Regions from separate parts of the Streptomyces sp. NPDC007945 genome, predicted to be linked through region 1. Evidence: predicted binding sites of a transcription regulator. Region 1 holds the regulator's gene; the other holds the start of a gene.
The links. The regulator HspR, encoded in region 1, represses chaperone genes until heat shock. The targets are predictions, from matches to a motif close to TTGAGNNNNNNNNNCTCAA.
Positions count from the first base shown of each region.

Region 2: the regulator HspR is predicted to act here: its motif matches at 7,404-7,422, upstream of lon (endopeptidase La).

Region 1 is NZ_JBIBJV010000003.1:476,810-486,885, forward strand. It holds gene dnaK (molecular chaperone DnaK) at 1-1,071, shown strand, start outside; gene grpE (nucleotide exchange factor GrpE) at 1,068-1,700, shown strand; gene dnaJ (molecular chaperone DnaJ) at 1,735-2,907, shown strand; gene ACFZCF_RS13030 (heat shock protein transcriptional repressor HspR) at 2,912-3,361, shown strand; gene ACFZCF_RS13035 (helix-turn-helix transcriptional regulator) at 3,455-4,435, opposite strand; gene ACFZCF_RS13040 (hypothetical protein) at 4,569-4,784, shown strand; gene ACFZCF_RS13045 ((2Fe-2S)-binding protein) at 4,781-5,110, shown strand; gene ACFZCF_RS13050 (pyridoxamine 5'-phosphate oxidase family protein) at 5,241-5,645, opposite strand; gene clpB (ATP-dependent chaperone ClpB) at 5,775-8,360, shown strand; gene ACFZCF_RS13060 (YbjN domain-containing protein) at 8,472-9,002, shown strand; gene ACFZCF_RS13065 (pyridoxal phosphate-dependent aminotransferase) at 9,064-10,076, opposite strand, start outside.
Region 2 is NZ_JBIBJV010000002.1:436,891-446,966, reverse strand. It holds gene ACFZCF_RS07280 (multifunctional oxoglutarate decarboxylase/oxoglutarate dehydrogenase thiamine pyrophosphate-binding subunit/dihydrolipoyllysine-residue succinyltransferase subunit) at 1-3,724, opposite strand, end outside; gene ACFZCF_RS07275 (ATP-binding protein) at 3,993-5,087, opposite strand; gene ACFZCF_RS07270 (response regulator transcription factor) at 5,084-5,818, opposite strand; gene ACFZCF_RS07265 (spermidine synthase) at 5,879-6,562, opposite strand; gene ACFZCF_RS07260 (hypothetical protein) at 6,710-7,222, opposite strand; gene lon (endopeptidase La) at 7,445-9,856, shown strand.

The DNA.
Region 1 (10,076 bases):
GCCTCCGCCGAGGGCCCGCTGCACCTGGACGAGAAGCTCACCCGCGCCCAGTTCCAGCAGCTCACCTCGGACCTCCTGGAGCGCTGCAAGGTCCCGTTCCACAACGTCATCAAGGACGCGGGCATCGCCCTCTCCGAGATCGACCACGTGGTCCTGGTCGGCGGCTCGACCCGCATGCCGGCCGTCGCCGAGCTCGTCAAGGAGCTGACCGGTGGCAACGAGGCCAACAAGGGCGTGAACCCGGACGAGGTCGTCGCCATCGGCGCCGTCCTCCAGGCCGGTGTCCTCAAGGGCGAGGTCAAGGACGTCCTGCTCCTCGACGTCACCCCGCTGTCCCTCGGCATCGAGACCAAGGGCGGCATCATGACCAAGCTCATCGAGCGCAACACCACGATCCCGACCAAGCGGTCCGAGATCTTCACGACGGCCGAGGACAACCAGCCGTCCGTGCAGATCCAGGTCTACCAGGGCGAGCGCGAGATCGCGGCGTACAACAAGAAGCTCGGCATGTTCGAGCTGACCGGCCTCCCGCCGGCCCCGCGCGGCGTCCCGCAGATCGAGGTCGCCTTCGACATCGACGCCAACGGCATCATGCACGTGACCGCGAAGGACCTGGGCACGGGCAAGGAGCAGAAGATGACCGTCACCGGCGGCTCCTCGCTGCCGAAGGACGAGGTCGACCGGATGCGCCAGGAGGCCGAGCAGTACGCGGACGAGGACCACCGTCGCCGCGAGGCCGCCGAGTCCCGCAACCAGGGCGAGGCGCTCGTCTACCAGACCGAGAAGTTCCTCAAGGACAACGAGGACAAGGTCCCGGGCGACGTGAAGTCCGAGGTCGAGGCCGCTCTCGCCGAGCTGAAGGAGAAGCTCAAGGGCGAGGACACCGCCGAGATCCGCACCGCCACCGAGAAGGTCGCGGCCGTCTCCCAGAAGCTCGGCCAGGCCCTCTACGCCGACGCCCAGGCCGCCCAGGCCGCGGGTGGCGCCGACGCCGGCCAGGCGAAGGCCGACGACGACGTGGTGGACGCCGAGATCGTCGACGACGAGCCCAAGAAGGACGGCCAGGCGTGAGCGAGGAGACTCCGGGCTTCGAGGAGAAGCCCGACGTCCCCTCCGGCGACGCCGGCGACGCCGCCGAGTCCACCGAGTCCACCGAGGACACGGCGGCCCCGGCCGGGGACGTGACGGACACGGCTCTCCTGGCGCAGCTGGACCAGGCCCGCACGGCGCTCTCCGAGCGGACCGCGGACCTCCAGCGGCTCCAGGCGGAGTACCAGAACTACCGGCGCCGGGTCGAGCGGGACCGGGTCACGGTCAAGGAGATCGCGGTCGCGAGCCTCCTGTCCGACCTGCTCCCGGTCCTCGACGACATCGGCCGGGCCCGGGAGCACGGCGAGCTCGTGGGCGGCTTCAAGTCGGTCGCCGAATCGCTGGAGACCGTGGTCGCCAAGATGGGGCTCCAGCAGTTCGGCAAGGAGGGCGAGCCCTTCGACCCGACGATCCACGAGGCCCTGATGCACTCGTACGCGCCGGACGTCACCGAGACGACCTGCGTCGCGATCCTGCAGCCGGGGTACCGGATCGGCGAGCGGACCGTCCGGCCCGCCCGGGTGGCCGTCGCCGAGCCCCAGCCGGGCGCGCAGCCCGGCGGTGCGGCGAAGGCCGAGGAGTCGGACGACTCCGAGAAGGACAGCGAGTAAGCAGCCACACCCGCGCGCGGGAGGAGGGACGTCGATGAGCACGAAGGACTTCGTCGAGAAGGACTACTACAAGGTCCTCGGCGTCCCCAAGGACGCCACCGAGGCCGAGATCAAGAAGGCGTACCGGAAGCTCGCCCGCGAGAACCATCCGGACGCCAACAAGGGCGACACCAAGGCCGAGGAGCGCTTCAAGGAGATCTCCGAGGCGAACGACGTCCTCGGCGACCCCAAGAAGCGCAAGGAGTACGACGAGGCGCGCGCCCTCTTCGGGAACGGCGGCTTCCGGGCCGGCGGGCCCGGGGCCGGCGGCTCGTTCAACTTCGACCTGGGCGACCTCTTCGGAGGCGCCCAGGGCGGGGCCGGCGGCTTCGGCGGCGGTGGCATCGGGGACGTCTTCGGAGGACTGTTCAACCGCGGCGGCGGCGCGGGTGCCCGCACCCAGCCCCGGCGCGGCCAGGACATCGAGTCCGAGGTGACGCTCAGCTTCACCGAGGCGATCGAGGGCGCGACCGTGCCCCTGCGGATGTCCAGCCAGCAGCCCTGCACGGCCTGTTCGGGCACCGGCGACAAGAACGGCACGCCGCGGGTGTGTCCGACCTGCGTCGGCACCGGCCAGGTCTCGCGCGGCAGCGGCGGCGGCTTCTCGCTGACCGACCCGTGCGTCGACTGCAAGGGCCGCGGCCTGATCGCCGAGAACCCCTGCGAGGTCTGCAAGGGCTCCGGGCGGGCCAAGTCCTCGCGGACCATGCAGGTCCGGATCCCGGCGGGCGTCTCCGACGGGCAGAAGATCCGGCTGCGCGGCAAGGGCGCCCCGGGCGAGCGCGGCGGACCCCACGGCGACCTGTTCGTCGTGGTGCACGTCGACGCCCACCCGGTCTTCGGGCGCAAGGACGACAACCTCACCGTGACGGTGCCGGTCTCCTTCGTGGAGGCGGCGCTCGGCGGCGAGGTCAAGGTCCCGACGCTCGGCGGCCCCGCGGTCACGCTCAAGCTGCCCGCGGGCACCCCGAACGGCCGGACCATGCGCGCCCGCGGCAAGGGCGCGGTCCGCAAGGACGGCACGCGCGGCGACCTGCTGGTGACGGTGGAGGTCGCGGTGCCCAAGGAACTGGACGACAAGGCCCGCGAGGCCCTGGAGACCTACCGCGAGGCGACCGCCTCGACGGACCCCAGGGCGGAGCTGTTCGAGGCGGCGAAGGGAGCCTGACGCGGTGGACGGACGCAGACGCAACCCGTACGAACTGACCGACGAGACCCCGGTGTACGTCATCTCGGTGGCGGCCCAGCTGTCGGGGCTGCATCCGCAGACCCTGCGCCAGTACGACCGCCTGGGCCTGGTCTCCCCGGACCGCACGGCCGGCCGGGGTCGGCGCTACTCGGCCCGCGACATCGAACTGCTCCGCCAGGTCCAGCAGTTGTCGCAGGACGAGGGCATCAACCTCGCCGGGATCAAGCGCATCATCGAGCTGGAGAACCAGGTCGCCGCGCTCCAGTCCCGGGTCGCCGAGCTCTCGGCGGCCGTCGACGGCGCGGCCGCCGCGATGCGCCAGCGCGAGGCCCAGGTGCACGCCTCGTACCGGCGCGACCTGGTGCCGTACACCGACGTGCAGCAGACCAGCGCCCTGGTCGTCTGGCGGCCGGCGCCGAAGCGCGGCGACTGACCCCGGCCGACGCCGGTCGGCGGCCGCCGACCGCGCCGCCGTGGACCGTTGAAGGCCCTTCCCGCTGGGAGGGGCCTTTCGCGCGTCCGGCGGTCAGATCTCGCGTTCGAGCAGGCCGGAGCGGGCGATGAGGTAGCCGAGCTGGGCGCGGCTCCCGCTGCCGAGGGTGGCCGCGAGCTTCGCTATGTGGGCCCGACAGGTGCGGACGTTCATGCCGAGCCGGCGGGCGATGGCCTCGTCGACATGGCCCTCGACGAGGAGCCGGGCGATGGAGCGCTGGACGCCGGTGATCCCGCTGAGCTGCGGCTGGTAGGTGACCGGGGCGTCCAGGGGCGTCGCCTGGAGCCAGAACTGGTCGAAGACGCCGCCGAGGTACTCCACGAGCCCCTGGTGGCGCAGTTCGAGGGCGATGGTGCGGTCGCGGCTGGCCGGGACGAAGGCGACCTTGCGGTCGACGATGATGAGCCGGTCGATGATCTCCTCCAGCGTCCGGACCTCGACCTCGGAGCCGATGCGTTCCAGGTACGCCAGGGTGATGGGCTGGTGGCGCGCGGTGTGCTGGTACAGCGTGCGCATCCGGATGCCCCGGCCGAGCAGCGGCCGCACCCGGCGGAGTGCTTCTCCGAAGGTCTGCGCGCTGCGGCCCTTCCCCGGCTGTACCGTGAGCAGCTCCGAGGTGCATGCGGCGACGGCGCGGTCCAGGCTGTCGTTGATCCGCTCCAGTCCTTCGAGGACGGTGATGGCGTGGGTCATCGAGGGGTCGCGGGCGCCGAGGGCCATGAAGGGTTCGAAGGCGTCGGCGAGGGTGACGGTCATGCGCCGGCGCTCCTGGATCTCCTTCTCCAGCGGGTCGAGGAGGCGGGCGAGGGCGGCCGTCGGAGCCACGGGGCGGAGCCATTCGGCGTCGTCGGGGTCGGGGCGCAGCAGGTCCAGGTCCATCAGGCAGGGTGCGGGCGAGATCTCGGACCGGGCGATCCGGCCTTCTCTGAGGGCCTCCGAGTAGAGCCGAGTGCCCGGTTCGCACAGGTCTGCGTGCGTGTGAGAATGCACCTTTTGGTCAGGTTCTATCCGCATACGTACACCCCCAGGCTCTTGCATTACAGGAACATGATGCATTGGGCGAGTGGTGGAAACGGCATGAGTGAGCGATCGTCGTGACTTGCGGGGGAGCAGGTAGTTACACACCTTCGAGTGAGGTTGCTCGGTCATGTCCAAGAAGCTCATACGCACCGTAGTCGGTGCCGCGCTGATGGCTGCTGCAGCTGTGGGCGCTGTCTCGATGGCCCAGGACCCGGGGTGGGGTTCGCAGACGCAGGTCGTCAGCGCCGATCCGGGCTGGGGTCTGCTGCAGTCGACGGTCGCCGATCCCGGATGGGGTGTGGCGCCGGCCGCCGACCCCGGCTGGGGGTCCGTCAGGGCATGACGGTTCCCGAAGACCCTCGTTTTCGACGCGAGATGGCGAGTGCCTACCGGTCGGGGTGGCACTTCATCGACCTCGTCACCGCGGTGCCGCGCCGTGGCGAGTCGTTGAAGGTCACCCTCTTCGGTGAGCCGATCGTCGTCGTCCGCGGGGACGACGAGGACATCCGTGCCTACCGGTGCCTCCGCCGTCCACGCGGCGCCCCCCAGCCCGTCCGCTGTGCCATCCGGTACGGCATGATCTTCGTCAACTTGGACCAGCGCGACCACCAGCCGGTCGAGGCGCGGTTCGAATCCGAGACCATCTCCGCCACCCCCCGCAGTGCCTGAGCGATCCCCCCGTCGTTGTAGATCGCCCAGGTGCTTCCCCCACACAACGGCGCCATCGCGGACCTGAACCGCGATGGCGCCGTTGTGCTTTTCCGGGGCGGTTCCCGCAGGAGGGCGCGGGCGCGAGGGGTCAGGCGCGGCCCATCGCCCGGGTGAGGGCGATCTCGATGACGACCCGGTCGGGGTTGGGCGTCGGGGTGCGGCCGTAGCGCTCGGCGTAGCGCGCCACCGCGTCGGCGACCTCCGACGCCTCCGCGCGGATCCGGGCGACGCCCTCCAGGGTGGCCCAGCGCCCCTTGTCGACCTGGCAGACCGCGACCCGCGCGCCCTCCGCGCCCGCCGCCAGGACGTTGGCGACCTTCCGGCTGTTCTTGTTGGTGATGACCCGCGCCAGGCCGTGCTCGGGGTCGTACGTGACGCCGACGGCCACCACGTGCGGGGTGCCGTCCGGGCGCGGGGTGGTCAGCGTGCACATGTGGTACTCGCGCCAGAAGCTGAGGTACGAGTCCGGGGGGTTCCTCGGGTCAGTCGCCATGCCCGGAAACTACCCCCGGCGTTCGCCCCGCCGATACCTTGAGCGGAATAGACTCAACTTTATGTACGCTGTATGAGTCAGAGAAGTAAGAAGGACCCAGAGGACCACACCCAGGAGGAGACCCCGCACGTGGACGCAGAACTGACCAACAGGAGCCGGGACGCGCTGAACGCGGCGAGCAGCCGCGCCGTGTCCCAGGGGCACGCCGACCTGACCCCCGCACATCTTCTTCTGGCGCTGCTGGCCGGTCAGGACAACGAGAACATCACCGATCTGCTCGCCGCCGTCGAGGCCGACCAGGCCGCCGTCCGCACCGGGGCCGAGCGGCTGCTCGCCGCCCTGCCCAGCGTGACCGGCTCTACCGTCGCGCCGCCGCAGCCGAACCGCGAGCTGCTCGCCGTCATCGCGGACGCCGCCGAGCGCGCCAAGAAGCTCGGTGACGAGTTCCTGTCCACGGAGCACCTGCTCATCGGCCTCGCCGCCAAGGGCGGGCAGGCCGGCCAGGTCCTCGACCGGCAGGGCGCCACCGCCCGCCGGCTCCAGGACGCCTTCGAGAAGTCCCGGGGAGGGCGCCGCGTGACCACCGCCGACCCGGAGGGCTCGTACAAGGCCCTGGAGAAGTTCGGCACCGACTTCACCGCCGCCGCCCGCGAGGGCAAGCTCGACCCGGTGATCGGCCGCGACCACGAGATCCGGCGGGTCGTCCAGGTCCTCTCCCGGCGCACCAAGAACAACCCGGTCCTCATCGGCGAGCCCGGCGTCGGCAAGACCGCCGTCGTCGAGGGCCTCGCCCAGCGGATCGTGAAGGGCGACGTCCCGGAGTCGCTGCGGAACAAGCGGCTCGTCTCCCTGGACCTCGGCGCGATGGTCGCCGGCGCGAAGTACCGCGGCGAGTTCGAGGAGCGCCTGAAGACCGTCCTCTCCGAGATCAAGGAGAGCGACGGCCAGATCATCACCTTCATCGACGAACTGCACACCGTCGTCGGGGCCGGCGCCGGCGGCGACTCCGCCATGGACGCCGGCAACATGCTGAAGCCGATGCTGGCCCGCGGCGAGCTCCGCATGGTCGGCGCCACCACCCTCGACGAGTACCGCGAGCGCATCGAGAAGGACCCCGCCCTGGAGCGCCGCTTCCAGCAGGTCCTGGTCGCCGAGCCGTCCGTCGAGGACACCGTCGCCATCCTCCGCGGCCTCAAGGGCCGGTACGAGGCCCACCACAAGGTGCAGATCAACGACTCCGCCCTGGTGGCCGCCGCGACCCTCTCCGACCGGTACATCACCTCCCGCTTCCTCCCCGACAAGGCCATCGACCTCGTCGACGAGGCCGCCTCCCGGCTCCGCATGGAGATCGACTCCTCCCCGGTCGAGATCGACGAGCTCCAGCGCTCCGTCGACCGGCTCCGCATGGAGGAGCTGGCCCTCGCCAAGGAGACCGACCCGGCCAGCGTCCAGCGCCTGGAGAAGCTCCGCCGCGACCTCGCCGACCGCGAGGAGGAGCTGCGCGGCCTCACCGCCCGCTGGGAGAAGGAGAAGCAGTCCCTCAACCGCGTCGGCGAGCTGAAGGAACGGCTCGACGAGACCCGCGGCCGGGCCGAGCGCGCCCAGCGCGACGGCGACTTCGACACCGCCTCCAAGCTGCTCTACGGCGAGATCCCCACCCTGGAGCGCGAGCTCGCGGAGGCCACCGAGGCCGAGCGCGAGGTCCAGAAGGACACCATGGTCAAGGAGGAGGTCGGACCCGACGACATCGCCGACGTCGTCGGCGCCTGGACCGGCATCCCCGCCGGCCGCCTGCTGGAGGGCGAGACCCAGAAGCTGCTCCGCATGGAGGACGAGCTGGGCCGCCGGCTCATCGGCCAGACCGAGGCCGTCCGGGCCGTCTCCGACGCGGTGCGCCGCACCCGCGCCGGGATCGCCGACCCCGACCGGCCCACCGGCTCCTTCCTCTTCCTCGGCCCCACCGGCGTCGGCAAGACCGAGCTGGCGAAGGCGCTCGCCGACTTCCTCTTCGACGACGAGCGGGCCATGGTCCGCATCGACATGTCGGAGTACTCCGAGAAGCACTCCGTCGCCCGTCTGGTCGGCGCGCCCCCCGGCTACGTCGGCTACGAGGAGGGCGGCCAGCTCACCGAGGCCGTCCGCCGCCGCCCGTACAGCGTCGTCCTGCTCGACGAGGTGGAGAAGGCGCACCCGGAGGTCTTCGACATCCTGCTCCAGGTCCTCGACGACGGCCGGCTCACCGACGGCCAGGGCCGCACGGTCGACTTCCGCAACACCATCCTGATCCTCACCTCCAACCTGGGCAGCCAGTACCTGGTGGAGCCGACGACCTCGGACGAGGTGAAGAAGGAGCAGGTCCTGGAGGTCGTCCGGGCCAGTTTCAAGCCGGAGTTCCTGAACCGCCTCGACGACCTGGTGGTCTTCTCGGCGCTCGACCGCGCCGAGCTGGGCCGCATCGCCCGCCTCCAGATCGACCGGCTCGCCAAGCGGCTCGCCGACCGCCGGCTCACCCTGGACGTCACCCCGGAGGCCCTGGAGTGGCTGGCCGAGGAGGGCAACGACCCCGCCTACGGCGCCCGCCCGCTGCGCCGCCTCATCCAGACGGCCATCGGGGACCGCCTCGCCAAGGAGATCCTGGCCGGAGAGGTCCGCGACGGCGACACCGTCCGCGTGGACCGCTTCGAGGACGGGCTGATCGTCGGGCGGGCCGGGTAGGGCCATGGGTGCGGATCCTGTCAGCCCGCAGCGGATCCGCACCGGCGGGGCTTGCCACGGACCGGCCGGTATGGGAGAGGATGGCGACATCCGTACGAAGGGAAATTCACGGTGAGCATCGACCCGTCCTCGATTCCGAATTTCGGGGGACAGCCCCAGCCCCAGGCAGGACCGGCGGGCCCCGTCGTCCCCGACCAGGACCTGGTGAAGCAGCTCCTGGAGCAGATGGAGCTCAAGTACGTCGTCGACGACGAGGGTGACCTCGCGGCGCCGTGGGAGGACTTCCGCACCTACTTCATGTTCCGCGGCGAGAACGAGCAGCAGGTGTTCTCGGTGCGCACGTTCTACGACCGTCCGCACTCGGCCGACGACCGCGTCAAGATCCTCGACGCGATCGACGACTGGAACCGGCGCACCCTGTGGCCGAAGGTCTACACCCACCTGCACGAGGAGGAGGACGGCTCCGCCACCCTCCGTCTCATCGGTGAGGCCCAGATGCTGATCGGCACCGGCGTCGCCCTGGAGCACTTCGTGTCCTCCACGGTGAGCTGGGTCCGCGCCTCCATCGAGTTCGACAAGTGGATCGTCGAGCAGTTCGGGCTGGCCTCCGCGGAGGAGAAGTCCGAGGGCGACGAGGCCTGAGCCCCGTCACCGGCACGGCCGGAAGCCGGGTCCCCGCACGGGGACCCGGCTTCCGGCGTTCTCAGCCCAGCCGCTTCAGCCGGGAGACCGCCTCCTCCAGGACGTCGGTCCGCTTGCAGAACGCGAAGCGGACGAAGGGGGCGCCGGCCTCGCGGTGGTCGTAGAAGACCGCGTTCGGGATGGCGACGACCCCGGCCCGCTCCGGCAGCGAGCGGCAGAAGGCGAAGCCGTCGTCGGCGCCGAGGGGGCGGATGTCGGTGGTGACGAAGTACGTGCCGCGCGGGCGGTAGACCTCGAAGCCGGCCTCCGCGAGGCCCTCGCTCAGCAGGTCCCGCTTGGCCTGGAGGTCGGCGCGCAGCCCGTCGTAGTACGCGTCGGGGAGGCGCAGGGCCTCGGCGACCGCGTACTGGAACGGGCCGGAGGACACATAGGTGAGGAACTGCTTCGCCGAGCGGACCGCCGAGGTCAGTTCCGGGCTCGCGGTGGTCCAGCCGACCTTCCAGCCGGTGAAGGAGTACGTCTTGCCGGCCGAGCCGATGGTCACCGTGCGCTCCCGCATGCCGGGGAGGGTGGCGATCGGCACGTGTTCGGCACCGTCGAAGAGCAGGTGCTCGTAGACCTCGTCGGTGACGACCAGCAGGTCCCGTTCGACGGCGAGCTCGGCGACGGCGGTCAGCTCGGCGCGGGTCAGGACGGTGCCGGTCGGGTTGTGCGGGGTGTTGAGCAGGAGGAGGCGGGTGCGCGGGGTGACCGCCGCCCGCAGCTCGTCGAGGTCGAGGACGTAGCGGCCCTCGTGCGGGCGGAGGGTGACCGGGACCCGGGTGCCGCCGGCCATCGCCACGCAGGCCGCGTACGAGTCGTAGTACGGCTCCAGGGCGACGACCTCGTCGCCGGGGCCGACCAGGGCGAGCAGGGCCGCCGCGATCGCCTCGGTGGCACCGGCGGTGACCAGGACCTCGGTGTCCGGGTCGTACTCCAGGCCGTAGCGGGCGCGCTGGTGGTCGGCGATCGCGGTGCGCAGCTCGGGGACGCCGGGCCCGGGCGGGTACTGGTTGCCCCGGCCGTCGCGCAGGG
Region 2 (10,076 bases), on a different contig from region 1:
AGGAGTGCGGGCGGGAGATCCGGCGCAGGCGCTCGCCCGCCGGGATGTCCGCGCCGACCGCCAGGTCGAGGTGGTCGATCAGGTTGAGCGCGATGAACGGCCACGCACCCTGGTTCGCCGGCTCCTCCTGCGCCCAGATGTACTTCGCCGCGTTCGGGTACTTGGCGATCTCGGCCTGGAGCTCGGCACCCGGCAGCGGGTACAGGCGCTCCAGACGGATGATCGCGGTCTCCGTGTCGCCGCGCTTCTGACGCTCGGCCTCCAGGTCGTAGTAGACCTTGCCGGCGCAGAAGACGACCTTGCGGACGTCGGCCGGGTTGGCCGTCGCGTCGCCGATGACGGGGCGGAAGCCGCCGGAGGTGAACTCCTCCACCTTGGACGCCGCGGCCTTCAGACGCAGCATCGACTTCGGGGTGAAGACGATGAGCGGCTTGTGGTGCGGGTTGTGCACCTGCCAGCGCAGGAGGTGGAAGTAGTTCGACGGCAGCGTCGGCATGGCGACCGTCATGTTGTCCTGGGCGCACATCTGGAGGAAGCGCTCCGGGCGGGCGGACGAGTGGTCCGGGCCCTGGCCCTCGTAGCCGTGCGGGAGGAGCAGGGTGACGCCGGAGGTCTGGCCCCACTTCTGCTCGGCCGAGGAGATGAACTCGTCGACGACGGTCTGCGCGCCGTTGACGAAGTCGCCGAACTGCGCCTCCCAGACCACCAGCGAGCTCGGGCGGGCCAGCGAGTAGCCGTACTCGAAGCCCATCGCCGCGTACTCGCTGAGCAGCGAGTCGTAGACGTTGAAGTGGGCCTGGTCCTCGGCCAGGTAGAGCAGCGGGGTGTAGTCCTCGCCGGTCTCCTGGTCGACCAGGACCGCGTGGCGCTGGCCGAAGGTGCCGCGGCGGGAGTCCTGGCCCGACAGGCGGACCGGGGTGCCCTCCATCAGCAGGGAGCCGATGGCGAGGGTCTCGCCGAAGCCCCAGTCGATGGTGCCGTCGTCGATCGAGGCCGCGCGACGCTGCATCTGCGGCATCAGACGGGGGTGGACCGTGATCCGCTCCGGGATGTTGACCTGCGACTCGGCGATCCGCTTCACGACCTCCTGGGAGACCGCGGTGGTGACGGCGACCGGGAACTCGGCCTGCGCGTCCGGCACGTGGGCCGGCGCCGGGGCGGCGGTGGCCTCGCGGACCTCCGCGAAGACCTTCTCCAGCTGGCCCTGGAAGTCCTGGAGCGCCTGCTCCGCCTCCTCCAGGGTGATGTCGCCGCGACCGATGAGCGACTCGGTGTACAGCTTGCGCACCGAGCGCTTCTTGTCGATCAGGTTGTACATCTGCGGGTTGGTGAACTGCGGGTTGTCGCCCTCGTTGTGACCGCGGCGGCGGTAGCAGATGAGGTCGATCACGACGTCCTTGTTGAACGTCTGGCGGAACTCGAAGGCGAGCCGCGCGACGCGGACCACGGCCTCCGGGTCGTCGCCGTTCACGTGGAAGATCGGCGCCTCGATCATGCGGGCCACGTCGGTGGCGTACATGGAGGAGCGGGACGACTCGGGAGCCGCCGTGAAGCCGACCTGGTTGTTGATGACGATGTGGACCGTGCCGCCGGTGCGGTAGCCGCGCAGCTGCGACATGTTCAGGGTCTCGGCCACCACGCCCTGGCCCGCGAAGGCCGCGTCGCCGTGGAGGGCGACGGGCAGGACGGTGAAGTCCGTGCCGCCCTTGTTGATGACGTCCTGCTTGGCGCGGACGACACCCTCCAGGACCGGGTCGACCGCCTCCAGGTGGGAGGGGTTGGCGACCAGGGAGACCTTGATCTCCTCGCCGTCGAGACCGGTGAAGGTGCCCTCGGCGCCCAGGTGGTACTTGACGTCGCCGGAGCCGTGCATCGACTTCGGGTCGAGGTTGCCCTCGAACTCGCGGAAGATCTGCGCGTACGACTTGCCGACGATGTTCGCGAGGACGTTGAGGCGGCCGCGGTGGGCCATGCCGATGACGACCTCGTCCAGGCGGGACTCGGCGGCGGAGTCGATGACCGCGTCGAGCAGCGGGATGACGGACTCGCCGCCCTCCAGGGAGAAGCGCTTCTGGCCGACGTACTTCGTCTGCAGGAAGGTCTCGAAGGCCTCGGCGGCGTTCAGGCGGCGGAGGATGCGGAGCTGCTCCTCGCGCTCCACGCGCGCGTGGGGACGCTCGACGCGGTCCTGAATCCACTTGCGCTGCTTCGGGTCCTGGATGTGCATGAACTCGATGCCGGTGGTGCGGCAGTACGAGTCGCGCAGCACGCCGAGGATGTCGCGGAGCTTCATCATCGACTTGCCGGCGAAGCCGCCGACCGCGAACTCCCGCTCCAGGTCCCACAGGGTGAGGCCGTGCTCGGTGATGTCCAGGTCGGGGTGCTTGCGCTGCTTGTACTCCAGCGGGTCGGTGTCGGCCATGACGTGGCCGCGGACCCGGTAGGAGTGGATGAGCTCGAAGACGCGGGCGGCCTTGGTGACGTCGTCGTCGTGCGAGGCGTCGATGTCCTTGAGCCAGCGGACCGGCTCGTAGGGGATCCGCAGCGACTTGAAGATGTCGTCGTAGAAGCCCTGCTCGCCGAGGAGGAAGTTGGCGACGATGCGCAGGAACTCGCCGGACGCGGCGCCCTGGATGACCCGGTGGTCGTAGGTCGACGTCAGGGTCATGACCTTGGAGATGCCGAGCTTGTTCAGGGTGTCCTGGGAGGTGCCCTGGAACTCCGCCGGGTAGTCCATCGAGCCGACGCCCATGATGACCGACTGTCCGGGCATCAGGCGGGGGACGGAGTGGACGGTGCCGAGGCCGCCGGGGTTGGTCAGCGAGACCGTGACGCCGGTGAAGTCCTCCATCGTCAGCTTGCCCACGCGGGCGCGCTTCACGATGTCCTCGTACGCCTGCCAGAACTCGAAGAAGTTGAGCGTCTCCGCCTTCTTGATGCCGGCGACGACGAGCTGGCGGTCGCCGTTCGGCTTCACCAGGTCGATGGCGAGACCGAAGTTCACGTGCTCCGGCTTGACCAGGGTCGGCTTGCCGTCCTTCTCCGCGAAGGAGTAGTTCATCGACGGCATGGCCTTGATGGCCTGCACCATGGCGTAGCCGATGAGGTGGGTGAAGGAGATCTTCCCGCCCCGGGCGCGCTTCAGGTGGTTGTTGATGACGATCCGGTTGTCGAAGAGCAGCTTCACCGGGACGGCGCGGACGGACGTGGCCGTCGGCATCTCCAGCGAGGCGTTCATGTTCTTCGCGACGGCGGCGGCCGGGCCGCGGAGCGTGATCAGCTCGGGGCCGGCGGGCGCCTCGGCGGCCGGGGCGGGCGCGGCGGCCGGGGCCGGCTTCGCGGCTGCCGGAGCGGCCGCGGCGGGCTTCGCCGGGGCAGCGGCGGCGGGAGCCGGGGCGGCGGCCGGAGCCGGAGCGGCCGGAGCGGCCGGGGCGGGCACGGCGGCGGCCTGAGCGGCAGGTGCGGCCTGTGCGGGGCCCGCCTGCGGCGCCGAGGGCGCGGCCGTGGTGGTGGCGGCCGGGGCGGACGGGGTCTCCGCCGCACCCGGCTTGTAGTCGGCGAAGAAGTCCCACCAGGCACGATCGACCGAATTCGGGTCCTGGAGGTACTGCTGGTAGATCTCGTCGACGAGCCACTCATTGGCGCCGAAGGCGGCTGCGGGGCTCACGCCACGCCCGTCTTGGTCGGCCGGGGAGCTCGGGGTACTGGGGGACTGAGACGACACGGCGGCAACCGCCCTCTTCCGCTTCGCAAGGTGATGGACAGCGGAAATAAAGGCTACGCCTGTCCGGCCGGGACGTGCAGGCCGGGCACTCCAACGTCGTGCAAGTCACACTTGACGGCGTGTTTCGATGCCATGAATGGCGGGAAACAACCGTGGTTCCGCTTCTGTGAGGGTACGGAAAAGCCCGGGCTGCGGCCTCCTTCGGCCGCTCCCTGACCACGTCTGCCCGTGAACACGCAGAACGTTCGCTTCCGGTTCGAACCCTACGTCAATCGAGAAGGGGAAGGCTGCCTGGAAGAGTGACCCGGATCCGGCATCCACGTGAGGATTCGGCCACGCCGATCCCGCCACCGTGGAGATCCACCGCCCAGCGCGCGATCGCCAGGCCGAGCCCCGTGCCGCCGTCGCTCCCCGGCCCCTGCCGGTCCGGCGCCGTGCCCCGGTTGAACCGCTCGAAGACCTTGTGCCGCTCCGACTCCGGGATGCCGGGACCCTCGTCCTCCACCAGCAGCTCCAGCGACTCCGGGTACGGGCCGCGCCGGGCCCGCACCGTCACGCGACCGTGCGGCGGCGAGTGCTTCACCGCGTTGTCGATCAGGTTCGCCATCACCTGGTGCAGCCGCTCCACGTCCGCGCACGCCGTCAGGTCGGACGGCGACACGTCCAGGTGCAGGTGCACGTCCGTGCGCCGGTGCAGACCGGACGTCGACGGCAGCCCGCGCTGAGCGGCGGCCAGGTTCGCCTCCCGCAGGACCCCGGACAGATAGGGCCACACCTCGAAACGGCGCGCCCGCAGCTGGACGACACCGTTGTCGAGCCGCGACAGGTCGAGCAGCGTCTCCACGAGCCGGCCCAGCCGCTCCGTCTGCTTCAGCGCCGAGCGCATCGTCTCCGGATCGGCCTCCGAGACCCCGTCGACCACGTTCTCGAGGACGGCCCGCAGTGCCGCGATCGGCGTGCGCAGCTCGTGCGAGACATTGGCGACCAGCTCCTTGCGGTGCCGGTCCACCGCCTCCAGGTCGTCCGCCATGCGGTTGATCGTCGAGGCCAGGTCGCCCAGCTCGTCGCGCCGGTCGGCGCCCCGCACCCGCCGCGAGAAGTCGCCCCGCGAGATCGACCCCGCCACCGTGTTCATCTCGTCCAGCGGCGCCGTCAGCGACTGCGCCACGAACTGGGTGATGAGCAGCGTCGCGATCATCGCGAAGATCGTGATGTACCGGAACTCGGTGGACGTGCGGATCGCCACCAGGGCCAGTCCCGAGGTCAGCAGCACCGCCCCGACGACCAGCGCCCCCAGCTTCGTCTTGATCGAGATCGCGATCCGGCGCCTGGACCCCCCCGGGCGCCGCGCCGGCCGGTTCACGACGCCGGGGTCTCCAGCGCGTATCCGACACCGTGCACCGTGCGGATCCGCTCGGCGCCGATCTTCCGGCGCAGGGCCTTGATGTGGCTGTCCACGGTCCGGGTGCCGGAGGCGTCCGCCCAGTCCCACACCTCGGCGAGCAGCTGCTCCCGGGAGAGCACCGCGCGGGGGGTGCCGGCGAGACAGACCAGCAGGTCGAACTCGGTCGGGGTGAGGTGCACGTCCTCGGTCCGCACCCGCACCCGGCGCTGCGCGTGGTCGATCTCCAGGTCGCCCAGGCGCAGGGTCCCGCTGCGGGGGGTCACGGCGGCGAGCGCCGCCCGCTCCACCCGGCGCAGCAGCACGTGGACCCGGGCGGCCAGCTCGCGCATGGAGAAAGGCTTCGTCATGTAGTCGTCGGCGCCGACGCCGAGCCCGACCAGCATGTCGGTCTCGTCGTCCCGGGCGGTGAGCATCAGCACCGGCACCGGGCGCCGGGCCTGCACGCGCCGGCAGACCTCCAGGCCGTCGAAGCCGGGCAGCATCACGTCGAGGACCATCAGGTCCGGCTGCCAGGCCTCGGCGGCCTCCACGGCCGCGGGGCCGTCGGTGGCCGTCTGCACCAGGAAGCCCTCGGCGCGCAGCCGGGCGGAGACCGCCTCCACGATCGTCGCGTCGTCCTCGACGACCAGGACGCGCCGCTGGGCCCCCGGAGTGGCCGCACCCTGATGACCGGTGTGTGTCTGCTCCATTGCCCCGCCTCGCGTCGCCGATGTCGGTGCAGCAGCCTAGAGGTAGCCGCGGCGTCCCGGCTACGCAGGCCTGATGCCGAGGTGGACCACGTCGGGGACGCCCCGGGCAACCGCGACCTCTTCGGTCCGTACCCCGCTGAATCCGGCATTCCGCAAGGACTCCTCGAAATCGGCGGACGGCCGCGCCGACCACACGGCGAGCACGCCGCCGGGGTTCAGACGGGCGGCGCAGAACGCCAAACCCCATGAGCCGTAAAGGGATTCGTTGTCCTGGGTGACGGTCCAGTCCGGGCCGTTGTCGATGTCCAGGCAGAGCGCGTCGTAGGTGTCGGCGGTGGTCTCCAGGTACGTCACGAGGTCCGTGTGCAGGATCACGGTCCGCTCGTCGGCGAGCGCGCGGCCGGACAGCGAGGCGAGCGGGCCGCCGCGGTGCCAGTCGATGATCGCGTCCTCCCGCTCCACCACCGCGATCCGGCCCCAGCGCGGGTCGGCGGCGGCGTGCGCCAGCGAGAAGCCGACGCCGAGCCCGCCGATCAGGACGGACGCGCCCACGCGCGCGTGCTCGGGCAGCGCCGCCATGGCCGCGTCCACGAGCAGCCGCTCCGAGCGCCCGTCGGAGGTGTCCATCAGGAACGTGCCGTTGGCGATGATCTCGAAGTCGGTGCGGTCCCCGGTGTCGCGGCGCCGCAGGACGACTTCGCCGTACGGACCCTCGCGGCGGTCGAGGGTGACGGGGGTGTTCATGGGCGGTCACTCCGCTTCTCGTCGTGTCGGTACGGGGCGTCCCGGCCATCCTCGCGGAGCACGGGCGCGCGGGACAAACACGTTGTGGAGTCACGGGGTGACGCTGGGGTGGGCGGACGAGGGCGCCGCGGGCGGGCGCCGCGCGGCTCAGGGCGCCGTGGGCGGGCCGCCCTCCGGGAGGGCGTCGAAGACGCGCTGGAGGGCGGCGGGGCGCTCGCCGTCGCCCGCGACGACCGTCCGGTCGTGGTACGTCACCGTGTACTGGAAGCCGTCGAAGACCGGCCGCTCGCTCGGCCGCTCGGGCACGCGCGCGTAGGCGGGGTCCTCCAGTGCGGCCCGCAGCCCGGCGAGCCCTGCGGCGTCCATCCGCCCCGTCCGTGGCTCCCCGCCCCGGGAGCGCAGGGTCCACGACCCGTCCTCCCGCACCGTGAGCCGGTTGTCCACGCCGGCGAATCCGCCGCTCACCGCGACCTCCACCAGGACGGCCCCGGAGCGCGGCTCGGTCGTCCGGGCCGAGGGGTCCGTGCTCGACCCGCTCTTCCCGCCGCCCGGCTCCGGCGGCACGTCGGCGTCCGCGCACCCGCCCACGCCCAGCACCAGCGCCGCCACGACCCCCGGCACCGCGCCCCACACCCGTCGCCGCCTCACCGCATGCTCCATGCGCCGAGCATGCCCGTCCCCGGCCCCCGCCGCAGCCGGAACACGCCACGCACCGGCCCCACGGGGCGGAGCCTCCGCGGCGCCATCCGTCCCACCGGCGGATTCGGCGCTCCCACGTGCGGCGATCCGGTGATCGCTCACAGCGAACAAGACGCGGGGAACATTCGCGGGCTCACATGCATTGAGTCGGCATAACTCAACTTGACTGCCGAAGGGGAGATCATGGCTTCTGAGTCCAAGCCGTCCGCACCGCTGACGCTGCCCGTGCTGCCGCTCGACGACGAGGTCGTGCTGCCCGGGATGGTGGTTCCGCTCGACCTCTCCGACAACGACGTGCGGGCCGCGGTCGAGGCCGCGCAGGCCGCGGCCAAGGGCAGCGGCGTGAAGCCGCGGGTGCTGCTGGTGCCGCGCGTGGACGGGACGTACGCCGGGACCGGCGTGCTCGGGATCGTCGAGCAGGTCGGCCGGCTGTCCGACGGCGACCCGGGGGCGCTCATCCGCGGCATCGGACGGGTGCGGATCGGGGCCGGGACGACCGGGCCCGGCGGGGCGCTGTGGGTCGAGGGGACCGTCGTCGAGGAGACCGTGCCCGACCCGCTGCCCGGCGCCGTGACCGAGCTGGTCACCGAGTACAAGGCGCTCGCCACCACCTGGCTCAAGAAGCGCGGCGCCTGGCAGGTCGTGGACCGGGTGCAGCAGATCGACGGCGTCGGCGCGCTCGCCGACAACTCCGGGTACTCGCCCTTCCTCACCGTCGAGCAGAAGGTGGCGCTCCTGGAGACCACCGACCCCGTCGCCCGCCTCAAGCTCGCCACCGCCCAGCTCCGCGAGCACCTCGCCGAGCAGGAGGTCGCCGAGACCATCGCCAAGGACGTCCAGGAGGGCGTCGACAAGCAGCAGCGCGAGTTCCTGCTCCGCCGCCAGCTCGAAGCCGTCCGCAAGGAGCTGCGCGAGCTCAACGGCGAGAAGGAGGGCGAGGAGTCCGACGACTACCGCGCCCGCGTCGAGGCCGCGGACCTCCCCGAGTCCGTCCGCGAGGCCGCCCTCAAGGAGGTCGACAAGCTGGAGCGGTCCAGCGACCAGTCGCCCGAGGGCTCCTGGATCCGGACATGGCTCGACACCGTCCTCGAACTGCCGTGGAACGAGCGGACCGAGGACCGCTACGACATCCAGGGCGCCAAGGACGTCCTGGACGCCGAGCACGCCGGCCTGGAGGACGTGAAGGAACGCATCACCGAGTACCTGGCCGTCCGCAAGCGGCGCGCCGAGCGCGGGCTCGGCGTCGTCGGCGGCCGCCGCGGCGGAGCCGTCCTCGCCCTCGTCGGGCCGCCCGGCGTCGGCAAGACCAGCCTCGGCGAGTCCGTCGCCCACGCCATGGGCCGGAAGTTCGTGCGCGTCGCCCTCGGCGGCGTCCGCGACGAGGCCGAGATCCGCGGCCACCGGCGCACCTACGTCGGCGCCCTGCCCGGCCGGATCGTCCGCGCGATCAAGGAGGCCGGGTCCATGAACCCCGTCGTCCTCCTCGACGAGATCGACAAGGTCGGCTCCGACTTCCGCGGCGACCCCGCCGCGGCCCTCCTCGAAGTCCTCGACCCGGCGCAGAACCACACCTTCCGCGACCACTACCTGGAGGTCGAGCTCGACCTCAGCGACGTGGTCTTCCTCGCCACCGCCAACGTGCTCGAAGCCATCCCCGAGGCCCTGCTCGACCGCATGGAGCTGGTCCGCCTCGACGGCTACACCGAGGACGAGAAGGTCGTCATCGCCCGCGACCACCTGCTGCCCCGGCAGCTGGAGCGGGCCGGCCTGGAGACCGGCGAGGTGACGATCGACGAGGCCGCGCTGCGCAAGCTGGCCGGCGAGTACACCCGCGAGGCCGGCGTCCGCACCCTGGAGCGGGCCGTCGCCCGGCTGCTCCGCAAGGTGACGGCCCAGCACGAACTCGGCGACCGCGAGCTGCCGTTCACGGTCACGCCCGAGGACCTGCGGGACCTCATCGGGCGCCCGCACCACGTGCCCGAGTCCGCCCAGGACCCGTCCGAGCGGCGCACCGCCGTCCCCGGCGTGGCCACCGGACTCGCGGTGACCGGCGCAGGCGGCGACGTCCTCTTCGTGGAGGCGTCCCTCGCCGACCCGGAGACCGGCGGCGCCGGGCTGACCCTCACCGGCCAGCTGGGCGACGTGATGAAGGAGTCCGCGCAGATCGCGCTCTCCTTCCTCCGCTCGCACGGCGCGGAGCTGGAGCTGCCCGTCACCGGCCTCAAGGACCGGAGCGTGCACATCCACTTCCCGGCGGGCGCGGTCCCGAAGGACGGCCCGAGCGCGGGCATCACGATGACGACCGCGCTGGCGTCGCTGCTCAGCGGCCGGCTCGTCCGCACCGACGTGGCCATGACCGGCGAGGTCTCCCTCACCGGCCGGGTGCTGCCGATCGGCGGCCTGAAGCAGAAGCTGCTCGCAGCGCACCGGGCGGGCATCACCACCGTGGTCATCCCCAAGCGGAACGAGGCCGACCTGGACGACGTCCCGGCCGAGGTCCTGGAGAAGCTGGAGGTCCACCCGGTGACCGACGTCCGCCAGGTCCTGGAGATCGCCCTGGCCCCGGCGGAGGTCCCGGTCCCGGTGGCCGCCTGATCCACCCCGGCCCCGCCGAGGCCCCCGGTACGCGCGCGTACCGGGGGCCTCCGGCGTCCACGGCCGGGGCGGTACGGCCCTTCACGGCCGGCGCCGTGCAGGCCCGTTCCCGCGTGGGGGGCGTACGGTCGCCACGACCCAGCGCCGTCCGACCGTTCCGGCCCGGGGGCCGTACGACCGTTCCGACCCGGGGGCCGTACGACCGTTCCGACCCAAGGGC